One region of the Clostridium sp. 'White wine YQ' genome, then DNA from elsewhere that is predicted to be linked to it. Evidence: riboswitches for the same ligand, from Rfam matches in the RefSeq annotation. Region 1 holds a riboswitch; each other region holds the start of a gene.
What was found. Region 1 has a riboswitch for lysine ahead of dapA (4-hydroxy-tetrahydrodipicolinate synthase). Riboswitches for the same ligand answer to the same signal wherever they lie in the genome.
Positions count from the first base shown of each region.

Region 1 (4,293 bases):
GTTAAAATTATGGAAATGACAGTTTTATTAATTTTTGAAATTTGATATAATTTTAATAATATTTAAGAAAAGGAAGATGAAGATGAAAGATAATTTTTTTGTTAAAACTCATGGCTTGGGGAATGAATACATAGTTTTAGAAGAAGATAGAATTGATTTCACTCTTATTGATAGGGCTATTAAAAGAATTTGTAATGTTAATTTTGGTATAGGTTCTGATGGAATTTTACTTAAAGTAAAATCAGAAAAAGCTGATTTTGGATTAAGAATATATAATCCAGATGGCTCAGAAGCTGAAAAAAGTGGCAATGGTTTAAGAATATTTTGCAAGTATATTTATGATTATGGTTTTACTAATAATGAAGTTTTCACAGTTGAGACAAAAGGTGGAATAGTTAAGGCTAATATTGTTGAAACATCTAATTCAAAGGCCAAATTAATTACAGTTGATATGGGAAAAGCAATTTTTAAAGCAAGTGATATTCCTACAAACTTTAAAAGTGAAGAAGTTATAGGTGAAAAAATCACACTTAATAATAAGGAATTTGAAATAAATTGTGTTTCCTTAGGAAATCCACATTGTGTAATAATAAAAGAGGAGTTAGACATTGATGAAATAAAAACCTTTGGGCCATTAATTGAGAATTACAAGGAGTTTCCAAATAGAATTAATACTCAATTTGCAAAAGTGATTTCTAAGGATGAGGCTCAAATACTAATATGGGAAAGAGGAGCTGGATTTACGCTAGCTTCAGGAAGTTCTTCTTGTGCAGTTGCCTCTGTTTTAAGAAAAAGAGGATTAATTAATGATAAAGTTAAAATAAAGATGCTAGGTGGAGAACTAATTATTGAAATTGATGACAACTGGAATGTAAGAATGACAGGGGAAGTTAGAGAAATCGCAAAAGGAAATTTAAGTTCAGAACTTGTTGAAGATTTAAATAAATAATATATATTTAAAGCATTATGTAAGTAGTGGGAAAGAACTATAAAAATAGTCTTTCCCATTTTTTGTATAAGAAGATTGATTACTTATTTATCAGAAATTTTTACAACAAGTTTAGCTAATGTATTTCTATCATTTTCATCAGCTGCATCCCACAATTCTTTAAGAAGCCTTTCCTCATGATTTCGTGGATCTACGTTATTTGAAAGAAATGTACCTACCTTTTCAGCAACTCCAGTAATAGTTTTATCAGAAAGTCCTACAGTTTCGCCAGCATCAATAGCTTTACCTAAGGTAGCTTTCCAAGAATCCCAGTCTTTTAATGTATCCATGTTATAAAACCTCCCTAAACTATTATTTACTCTATTATTATTTATAATTTTCAAATAAACTATGTAAAAATAAACCCTTGATAAATGTTAAATATAAAGGTATAATTAACAAAAAAGTTAATATTTTTTGAGATAGAGGCGCGATGTTTAAAAGTACCATTACTGAGGTAAGCACATAGATGTTTTGGAAAAGGAACCATCGCCGAAGTGTATAGCTGATGCTTTAAGGCTATATTGCTGGTTTTGTATAAAATATATGCAAGACTGTCACAAGTTTTTGTGGAGTGCTATACATGGAAATTTATTCGATTAAATAAATTAAGAATAATTTAACCTTGGTATTCTCCAAGGTTTTTTTTAATTTTAGGAGGTATATTATGTCAGTTCAAGGAGTTTTTGTCCCATTAATAACGCCATTTAAAAATGATGAATTAGATTTAGTATCATATAAGAAAATGGTAGAGTATTATCTAGCTAAAGGTGTTAGTGGTTTTATGCCATTAGGAACAACTGGAGAAAGTCCAACTATTGAGGATAAGGAATATGAAACTATAGTAGAAAAAACAATGGAATATGTTAATAATGCAGTTCCAGTATATTTTGGTTTAGGTGGAAACAATACTAAAAAGGTTAAGGAAAAATTAAAGATAGTTGAAAAATATAATGTAGATGGTATATTATCAGTTTCACCATATTATTCAAGACCTGATCAAAGGGGAATATATGAACATTTTAAGAGTATTTCTGAAGCAACTGATTTAGATATAATTTTATATAATATTCCATATAGAACTGGTAGAAATATTGAGAATAGTACTATTTATAAATTAGCTGAATTAAAAAATATTGTAGGAATAAAAGATGCATCAGGAGATATAAAGCAAACTACAGATCTTCTTATTAATCCGCCAAAGGATTTTTCAATTTTGACAGGTGAAGACAGCTTTTTCTATACTACACTAACCCTTGGAGGACATGGTGGAATATTGGCTTCATCTCATCTTCATACAGAAAGCTTTATAGAGGTATATAATAAGGTTAAAGAAAATAACCATGAAGAAGCTTTAAGAATATGGAAAGAACTATATCAATTTGTTCCTATGCTATTTGCGGAACCTAATCCAGCACCACTTAAATATATTTTAAATAAGATAGGATTAATTGAATCCCCAGAACTAAGACTTCCACTCACTCAAATAAGCGATGAATTAAAAGAAAAATTAAACGAAATTTTAAAATTAAAATAAAAAATTAGGGAGATCAAAGAAAATAACTTTTTGCTCTCCTTTTTTTTACTCAATTACCTCTAAGTTATTATTTTATTATTCTTAAATTTGCTCAAAATAATCATGAGGTGATTATATGAAAAAGTTTATTTCAGTAATATTAAGTTTTTCAATTTTAAGTTTTACTGTAATAGGTTGTCAAAAAGGAACTTCTCCAATTAAACCACAAGTAGTTCCTAATCAATCTGGCGGAAATGATACAACAGGAGATACAACTGGTACAACAGGAGATCAAAATAATACAAATGGTACATTGAATCAGCCTAATACAAATCCAGGGGATGGAAATGTACAAAATACAAATCCTCCAAACTCAAATAATAATCCAAAACCTCCAACTAATAATAATATTCCTGAAGGAACTAATCCATCAGGAAACCCTAATACTCCTAACAGTGGAAACCCAGGTGTTACTACTGGAGATGTTGTAAATGATATATTAACAAATACAAATGCAGAAAGAACAAAACAAGGACTACAACCACTTAAGCTTAATGCAGGAGTATCAAAATTAGCAGCAATGAAAGCTAGAGATATGTATGATAAAAACTATTTTTCTCATACATCACCAACTTATGGAGATCCAGGACAAATGCTTACTAATAATGGATTTAAATATGCAACTATGGGTGAGAATATATACACATCTACAGGAATGACACCAAATGGTGCAAATACTGTAACTCAATGGATGAATTCTCCTGGACATAGAGCAAATATACTTAACAGTGCATTTAAAGAAATAGGAATAGGAATATATTATAGTAATGGTAGATACTATGCTACTCAAATGTTCTATACACCTCAATAGAAGAGGAAAAACTCGAAGTCTTCGAACTAACTGAGGTATTTAATAATATATTTTTAGCTAAAAGTAGAAAACAGATAGAAATATCTGTTTTTTACTTTTTATAAAACACATCAGGTAATTTGTGGTATAATCTTATAAATATTATTAACTAAGGAGGAAATTACATGAGTGACAGAAACGTAGTTTTATATATAGCAATGAGCTTAGATGGCTATATAGCAACAAAAGAAGATGATATTAGCTGGCTATCACAGGTTGAAGTGGATGGAGAAGACTATGGATATGCAAAGTTTATAGACAGAATAGATACTGTAATAATGGGCAGAAAGACTTATGATAAAGTATGTTCTTTTGGAATTGAGTTTCCTCATAAAGATAAAAAATGCTATATAATTTCTAGAAAGAAAAAAGAATCTAATGGGGTTGAATACTATTCTGGAGATATAAAGAAGCTTATAGAAGAATTGAAAAATAAAGATGGAAAGGATATTTTTGTTGACGGAGGAGCTGAAGTAGTAAATGAAATTCTTAGGGAAAATCTTTTTGATGAATATATAATATCTATAATTCCAATATTATTGGGAGATGGAAAGAGGCTATTTCAAGATGGGCGTCCTACTAAGGAAGTTCTATATGTAGGAAGTAAGTCTTATTTTTCTGGGCTAGTACAAGTACATTATAAAAATAAGTAAAATAAAAATAACCTAAGGTTATCTTTTAGGTTATTTCTCTAGTCAACGGTTTCTAAACATTCATTTATAAGTTCAGAAGAATATTTAATTTGAACTTCCATAATTTTCACTCCTTTCAGTATCCTACAGACTATTCTATCACTTATAAATAAATTATCAACCAAAATTTAGCTATTTTAACATAGATATCAAAAAATAAATAATTAAAGAAGGGAAGAGTATGAGC
Region 1 is NZ_JAQYUU010000001.1:289,580-293,872, forward strand. Features, by position in the region: gene dapF (diaminopimelate epimerase) at 83-949, shown strand; gene PTZ02_RS01370 (DUF3243 domain-containing protein) at 1,033-1,278, opposite strand; lysine riboswitch at 1,404-1,576, shown strand; gene dapA (4-hydroxy-tetrahydrodipicolinate synthase) at 1,656-2,525, shown strand; gene PTZ02_RS01380 (CAP domain-containing protein) at 2,641-3,375, shown strand; gene PTZ02_RS01385 (dihydrofolate reductase family protein) at 3,540-4,067, shown strand; gene PTZ02_RS01390 (prolyl-tRNA synthetase associated domain-containing protein) at 4,288-4,293, shown strand, end outside.

Region 2 (4,293 bases), 490 kb from region 1:
ACTTGCATTTAGGATTAAAAAATTATTTGATTCATATTATTCAAGTAATATAGAATTGGAAGAGAAATTAAAAGATTTAGGAGTAAGTCAGAATCATATGATTAAAGTTTTTTCTGATAAATTTGGTATTACACCAGTAAAATATATAAATGCACTTAGAATCGAGAAAGCACTAGCATTACTTGAGAATACAGACGATACCGTAATTAATATTGCATTTTTATGTGGATTTGAAAGCAATTCAAACTTTTATGGATTTTTTAAAAAACAAATAGGAATGACTCCAAGTGAGTATAGAAGTAGATTATAAATAATCTACTTATTTTTTTTGATAATTAATGGAAAGTAAGCTTTACATTCTGGAAAAATAATGCTATTATATATATGGAAAGTACACTTTCCATCAGAGGAGGTATATCTTTGGAAAATCGATTAGAAGAAATAAGAAAAGAACGAGGAATTAAGCAAGAAGAACTTGCAGAAGCATTAGAAGTTTCAAGGCAAACAATAGGTTCATTAGAAAATGGACGATATAATCCATCTATAGTACTAGCCTTTAAAATAGCAAGATATTTTGAAATGAAAATCGAAGATATTTTTATATATGAGGAGGAAGAGAAATGAAAAATAAAAGAAATCTTTTGGATTTAGTATTATTGATTTTAGGCATTTCAATGTTACTTTTAGGCAAATTTATACTAACAGATGAAAATGTGAAAAGTATTTCAGGGATGTGTCTTGGATTTGGGTCAGCATTTTTTGTACTAGGAATAGGAAATTTAATTGGAAATTTTACAACATCTCGATTAGAAGATGAAAAAGTTAAAAAATTTAAGGATATTGAGGTTAATGATGAGAGAAATATTATAATAAAAGAAAAATCAGGTTATATGGCAAGCAAGATAATGAATTATATTATCTGCATACTTGTTTTAGCGTTAGGGTTTATGAATGTAGATAAATTAATCATATTTCTAGTTATCTCATTACTTTTAGTAGAAGTAGTATTATTTATAGGTTTCTCAAATTACTATTCAAAAAGAATGTAATTTGTGTTTGTATTATAAAATTCTTGGTGGAGTAAAAACTCCACCTTTTAAATTCTAGGCAAAACACATTAATGTAAAAAATATACAAACATGGGTTGACTTAGAAGAATCCATAAGGTAAACTTATTCTATAATTTAATATAACCTCACTTATGTAGGTGAGGTAGAGGCGCGATACTTAACAGTTTTTAGAGAAGTTTGAGAAGCCATGATACTAAAAAGAAGGAAATATCGCCGAAGCTTATAATATTCTCAGTATTATTTGCTGGGTCTGCAGTTAAGAGCTGCAGGACTGTCTCAATAAACATCCCAGTTTATTGAGTTGTGCTATCTCATTTGGGAAAGGGAGGGATTAAGGGCAAATACGCTTATTGCGATCTGAGTTCATCTCAGATCTTTTTTTATTCTTAATTAGAAACAAAGGTAGCAGTGAAGCTATTTAAAAGATAAAGATAAATTAAAAGAAGTGAAAGGGGAAGGGAATATATGAAGAAAAAACTATCTGTACTATTGACAGCAGTACTGTGTATAGCTGCATTAGGTATTACTGGGTGTGGGACAAGCAAAACAAAAGAAACAAGTTCCAAAGAAGAAACATTTAAGGTTGGACTTGAAGCTGGCTATGCACCATTTAACTGGACTCAAATGGATGATTCAAACGGAGGAGTTCAAATCGATGGCAGTGCAGAATATGCTGGGGGTTATGATATAGAAATAGCAAAAAAGATTGCTCAAGGGCTAGGTAAAAAGTTAGTTATAGTAAAAACAGAATGGGATGGTCTTGTACCAGCATTAACTTCAGGTAAAATTGATGCTATTATTGCAGGAATGTCTCCAACAGCAGAACGTAAGCAAACAATTGATTTTTCAGATAATTATTATAAATCAAATTTGGTTATGGTTGTAAAGAATGGTGGAAAGTATGATGGTGCAACCTCAATTCAAGATTTTAAAGGTGCTAAAATTACTGCACAGTTAAATACATTTCATTACACTGTAATCGATCAAATACAAGGAGTTAGTAAACAGCCAGCTATGGATAACTTTCCAGCTATGAGAGTTGCACTTGAATCAGGAATGATTGATGGTTATGTATCTGAACGTCCTGAAGGTGTTAGTGCTGAAACAGCAAATAACAATTTTAAGATGGTAGAATTTAAAACTGGATTTAAAACATCGGATGATGATACAGCAATTGCAGTAGGGGTAGTTAAGGGAAGTGATTTAACTACAAAGATAAATGAAGTTTTATCAGGTATCTCAGAAGATGAGCGTACAAAAATTATGGATACTGCAATAAAAAATCAGCCTGCAGCAAAGTAATAATTATTATAAACCGAGTGCAGTTAATGTAGTCGGTTTTTTAATGTTTTAGAGGTTTAAGATGGAAAGGGGAGAAAATATGAGTTCGGATTGGATAATTAGAATTATATCTCAAAATGGGCCAATGTTTATTCGCGGTGCAGGAATTACATTATTAATATCCGTAATTGGAACTATATTAGGTTCAATTATAGGTTTATTTGTAGGAGTTGTTCGTACTATTCCAATGCCTCAAAAAGGCGTAAAAAGGTACTTATTAAAATTGATTAATATCGTCTTTTCAATTTATATTGAATTTTTTAGAGGGACACCAATGATTGTGCAAGCTATGGTAATATACTATGGTTCCGCACTAGCTTTTGGGATAAATATGAATAGATTTTATGCAGCAATTTTTATAGTTTCAATTAATACAGGTGCATATATGTCTGAGATTGTTCGTGGAGGAATTGTTTCAATTGATAAGGGGCAATTTGAGGCAGCTAATGCAATTGGAATGAATCATATACAAACAATGTTAAACGTTATTTTACCACAAGTAATTAGAAATATCTTACCAGCTACAGGAAATGAGTTTGTAATTAATATAAAGGACACCTCGGTACTTAATGTTATTTCAGTAACAGAACTATATTTTCAAACCAAATCAATTGCAGGAAATAACTTTAGATATTTTGAATCGTTTTTCGTTGCCTGCGTTATCTATTTTGTTATGACTTTTACAGTAACAAGAATACTACGTTTTATAGAAAGAAAATTAGACGGACCAGAAAACTATATAATGTATGCAAATCAGATGCAAGTAGAAACTCCAGAAGATATAGTTCAAAGAACTAGGAATAATTATGATGATAGATTTTAAAGAAGGGAGAGTATTTGATGGAAAAAGTAATAGATATCAGACATCTAAGCAAATCCTTTGGAACACATGAAGTGCTGAAAGATATAGACTTTTCAGTGAAAAAGGGAGAAGTAATATGTATTATAGGCTCTTCCGGTTCAGGAAAATCAACTCTTTTACGATGTATAAATCTATTAGAGAGACCCAGTGGAGGAGAAATTATATATAAAGGTGAGGATATATTAGATGATAAACATAACATAAATAGATATCGAACCAAATTAGGAATGGTGTTTCAGCAATTTAATTTGTTTAACAATCATAATGTTTTACGTAATTGCACAGTCGGACAAATGAAAGTGTTAAAACGTACAAGAGAGGAAGCAGAAAAAGTTGCAGCAAAATATTTGAAAGTTGTAGGAATGGAGCAATTTATTAACGCTAAACCTAAGCAATTATCGGGAGGACAAAAACAAAGGGTAGCTATAGCAAGAGCTCTTTCCATGGAACCAGATGTTATGCTTTTTGATGAACCTACTTCAGCGCTAGATCCTGAGATGGTTGGTGAAGTGTTAAAGGTTATGAAGGAACTTGCTGAATTGGGCCTTACTATGCTTATAGTAACTCATGAAATGGGATTTGCAGAGGAGGTTTCAGATAGAGTAGTCTTTATGGATAAAGGTGTAATTGCAGAAGAAGGAAATCCAAAAGAAATATTCAAAAATCCTAAAAAAGAACGTACAAGGGAATTTTTAAAAAGAACTCTAAGAAATTACGAATAGAGTAACTATTATTTAAAAGTTGTGTATTATGTACTAAGTAGAACAATAATTTATAAATGTAACATCGTATGTAGTGAAGATGTTTGGTTGCTTTATGAATTTAAGTATTGGGAGTGTTAACTAATGAGGGAATATAATTGTAATGAGGAGAGAGCGTGCTCCATTAAGCCTCCATGTCCAACCGGAGTTATTTTGGCATGTGGACAAGGTGGATATGTAGATTTGTCTAATATGCCAACAAATGGATCAACTTTAGCTAGTGTAAGCATTGATACAACTTTATTAACTAGAGCAATTG
Region 2 is NZ_JAQYUU010000001.1:776,564-780,856, forward strand. Features, by position in the region: gene PTZ02_RS03765 (bifunctional transcriptional activator/DNA repair enzyme AdaA) at 1-310, shown strand, start outside; gene PTZ02_RS03770 (helix-turn-helix transcriptional regulator) at 421-624, shown strand; gene PTZ02_RS03775 (hypothetical protein) at 621-1,049, shown strand; lysine riboswitch at 1,206-1,387, shown strand; gene PTZ02_RS03780 (transporter substrate-binding domain-containing protein) at 1,536-2,372, shown strand; gene PTZ02_RS03785 (amino acid ABC transporter permease) at 2,452-3,234, shown strand; gene PTZ02_RS03790 (amino acid ABC transporter ATP-binding protein) at 3,252-3,995, shown strand; gene PTZ02_RS03795 (DUF4489 domain-containing protein) at 4,119-4,293, shown strand, end outside.
Region 2: linked by a shared signal. The riboswitch ahead of PTZ02_RS03780 (transporter substrate-binding domain-containing protein) and the one ahead of dapA (4-hydroxy-tetrahydrodipicolinate synthase) in region 1 are both predicted to bind lysine.

Region 3 (4,293 bases), 2.2 Mb from region 1:
GTTTCATTGACTCCGAAGGTATATATATCTTAAATAGTAAAAACTTATTTATTATTACTGTTGCAATAATAGCCAATACTATTGGAAATATCCAATCATATATAAATCTTTTAAAACCACTTATACTTTTTTGTTCAACTTCTGAGTTATTAGTATTATCCTCCATTATTCCTCCCATATTCCGTCTACTAATTTATTTATTTCTTCTTCTCTCTGTTTTGTTAAAATCTCATCAACAACATAAGATCCATCCTTACTAATTATAACTTTTCCACTTGCAATTTCTCCAAGGATTAAAGAAATATCAATATCTTTAAGTTCTCCTTCATCATTTTCACAAACAGCAAAGTCTCCTTCAATTCTATCAATTATATATTTCAAAATATTCTCCTTCTATAAAGATATTATTAAATAGTATATCATATTTGTATTATTTATTTTAACCTTAATAAAATAAAAAATCTATAAAGAATTTATAAAATATTAACCTAACTATTCAATATAAAAAAATAAATAAGATTCAGCTACAAAATAACTGAATCTTATTTGTATTATATTTCATTTCTTAATATATCTTCATAACTTTCTCTTTTACATATAACCCTAGCTTTTCCTTCCCTAACCATAATAACTGCAGGTCTAGGAATTTTATTATAGTTGTTTGCCATAGAATAACCATATGCTCCAGTAGAAAATACTGCTAATATATCTCCACTCTCAACCTTGGGTATAGATATATCATTAATAAGTATATCTCCTGACTCGCAACACTTACCTGCAATTGTTACCTCTTCATATTGTTCTTCCCCTAGTCTGTTTACAACCAAACAATTATATTCGGCTCTATATAATGCAGGTCTTATATTATCAGTCATACCACCATCTACTGAAACGTATTTTCTTACTTCTGGAATATCTTTAATTGAACCTATAGTATATAAAGTTGTACCAGCATTTGCTATTATTGATCTTCCTGGTTCAATTGATAAAGTTGGCATCTCAATTCCAAGCTTCGTACATACATCTTCTGCCTTATCGAGTATCGCTTTACAATACTCCTTGGTTTCTCTAGGTTCATCTCCTTCATTATAATAAACCCCGAATCCTCCACCTAAATCTAACTCAGGTATTTTAATTCCTAGTTCTTTTTGAGCCTTAAATAATAAGTTCAACATTATTTCTGTTGCATCTTCATATGGTTCTATTTCAAATATTTGAGATCCAATATGACAATGAAGCCCACTTAATTCAATGTTTTTGTAAGAAGATGCTGCTTTAATAGCTTCAAAAATCAGATCTCCAACTGGAGCAAATCCAAATTTTGAGTCTATTTGGCCAGTTTTTATATACTCATGGGTATGCGCTTCTATTCCTGGTGTTATTCTTAGATATATCTTCTGAACAATTCCGTATTCTTTAGCAATAGAATCTAATATCTCTAGTTCATATAAATTATCTACTACAAATCTCCCAACTCCATTGCTTATACCCATTTTTATCTCATCTACAGTTTTATTATTTCCATGAAAATAAATTTTTTCAGCTGGATATTCAGCCTTAAGTGCAGTAAATAATTCTCCACCAGATACTACATCTAAATATAGGCCTTCATCTCTAATTATTCTACACATTTCTAATGTTAAAAAAGCTTTTCCAGCATAAGCAACTCTATTTCCTGTCTCCGAACACTGAAAACTTTTATAGTAATCTCTACAATTATTTCTTACTAGTTCCTCATCAACTACATAAACTGGTGTTCCATATTCTTTATCTAAAATACTAGCTTCAACTCCTCCAATATATAGCTGATTGTTCTCAATTTGTGCTGTACCAAATAATTTCATCTTTATTCCCCCTTGTTTATTTGCCCCATAAAAAAATCGTCAAGGCGATTATGAGCCGTCGATTTTTTTCTCGCATCTGCCTTTCCAAACGCATGTGAGGAAAATTTGGCAGGCGACTAATTCTATTTTTTATTCTTTAGGTAGGTTTAGTTAATCCTTAGATTATAATTCAAACTTATAGTGTTATCCACAACTTTAAAATATTATAGATTCCTAAAGAAAAATAAAAGTCACAGAAAAATCTGTGACGGGTAGAGTTCTTTTGTATAGGGTATTGTAATTATTACAATAAAATCATCGTAATTAATTGCAATTAGCCTACCTTGTAGCTCTCCACATATAGTGACAATCATGAATATTTTCTATTCATGACCAGAGATAACTTCTGCCGTTGCTATCTCTTCGGCTATTTCTCCTTTCCTTAAAGATCGTCACTTGCCAGTTCCTTTTAAGTACTAATAGTAAATAGCTCCTCTACCCTAGGTATATATTATATTGTATTCAACTTGATGTTAATATGATAACATACTCCTTTTAGTTGTCAATAAAAATTTAAGAATTCCTATATCTATCCATTAAGCTACTCATTATATCTGCTCCGAGAGGTGGTGTATAAGTTATTGCATTTGCCCCAGCTCTTATTGTTTCTTCAACACTTTCTTCAGTTGGTCCTCCCGTTGCGATTACTGGGAATTCAGGAAATTGACTCCTAATTTTTCTTACAATTGTAGCTGTATCCTTACCACCTGAAACATTTAATATAGTTGCTCCTGATTCTATTCGCTCTTCTATATTCTCATTTTCAGATACAATTGTCACAATAATAGGTATATCAATAGTTTTTCTTATCTTACTTATTATCTCGTTTGATGTTGGGGCATTTAGTACTACTCCCATAGCACCTTTAAATTCAGCATCTAATGCTAAGTTAATAACTCTTTTCCCTTGAGTTATACCTCCGCCAACTCCACAAAATACAGGTACATCTGCTGCCATAACTAGAGCCTCAGTAATTACAGGTTGAGGTGTAAATGGGTACACTGCTATAATGGCATCCGCATTTGTATTTCTTATTATTGCAACATCTGTAGTAAATAATAATGATTTTATTCTCTTGCCAAATATCTTAATTCCGCTACAATTTCTAATAACTTGAGGCACCTCAATAACATGATTCCTTAAGGTTCCCTTAATCTCAGGTACAAACTTAGACTCTTTTTGTGACATACAATTACCTCCATGAAAATTTATTCTAAATATATTATAATACTAAAAATTTTAGTATAAAATATATTAACATTATCTTAAATAATTTGTAATATTTATCTTGATATCAAATATGAAACAAAAAAAGAGTTCCTACTTATTCAAGATACTCTTTTCAAATTATAAATACTAATATAAATGCAAATTAATATTAATAATTATATTTTTCTAGTATTTTTTTTACTACTTTTTTTCCTATAGCGTCTTCTTCCATCTGTGCCAATGCCTTTTCTAAAGGTATCCATTCTAAAGCTTCAACCTCAGATGATTTATTTATATCTCCACTCTTATATTTTGCCATAAAAGTTAACATTAATAGTTCTTTACCATATACAAAATCACTGCCTAAATATTCTATGTTCTCTATCTGTATCCCTGTTTCCTCCATAACTTCCCTTGCTACAGTTTGCTCTACAGTTTCATCTACTCCAACATATCCAGATACAAGCACTTTAGAATTTTTATATATATAACTTTGCTTCAATAATAAAATTTCTTTTTCCTTAATAACTGCTATTACGGCACAAGGCTTTGGTAAGTCAAAAAACAACGTATCATCGTGTTCGCAGAATGGTACTGCCCCTTCATCCCAACTATCTTTTAGTTCTAACTTTCTTCCACATAGTGGACAATATTTAAACTTCATTCTACCCACTCCCCAAACAACCTATAATTTTACTTCAATTTCCTTTAATATTTCAATTGATTTTTCTGTTACCTTACAAGAATATGCATAAATATCAACACCATTTTTATTTGCAAATTTTACTGCTTCTCCAAACTTAGAATCCATACTATAGTTTGGTGTAAAGCTCAGTATCTCCTCCATCTGAATCAAAAACATTATTCCAGCTCCGTTACCATTTTTCTTCGCTTCTATTAACTCTAAAACGTGTTTAGTTCCTCGCTCAGTCGGCGCATCTGGGAATGATGCTTTTCCATGGAGTTCAAGAGTAACTCCCTTTACCTCTAAATAATATACTTCACCTAAAGAATTTGTCAATCTAAAGTCAAACCTGCTACTTCCATAGAACTTTTCACTCTCTATAATCTCATAATTACTAAGCTCTTTAATAATTCTTTTTTGTAAGGCTTCTTTTACTACCTTATTAGGTATTTGAGAGTCTATATTTATTAGCTTACTTTCATCTTTGTACGCTGCAATTAAATCATATTTTGTCTT
Region 3 is NZ_JAQYUU010000001.1:2,451,655-2,455,947, forward strand. Features, by position in the region: gene lepB (signal peptidase I) at 1-166, opposite strand, end outside; gene PTZ02_RS12130 (DUF3006 domain-containing protein) at 166-381, opposite strand; gene lysA (diaminopimelate decarboxylase) at 552-1,844, opposite strand; lysine riboswitch at 2,163-2,329, opposite strand; gene PTZ02_RS12140 (hydrolase) at 2,397-3,071, opposite strand; gene PTZ02_RS12145 (NAD(+) diphosphatase) at 3,262-3,756, opposite strand; gene sfsA (DNA/RNA nuclease SfsA) at 3,778-4,293, opposite strand, start outside.
Region 3: linked by a shared signal. The riboswitch ahead of lysA (diaminopimelate decarboxylase) and the one ahead of dapA (4-hydroxy-tetrahydrodipicolinate synthase) in region 1 are both predicted to bind lysine.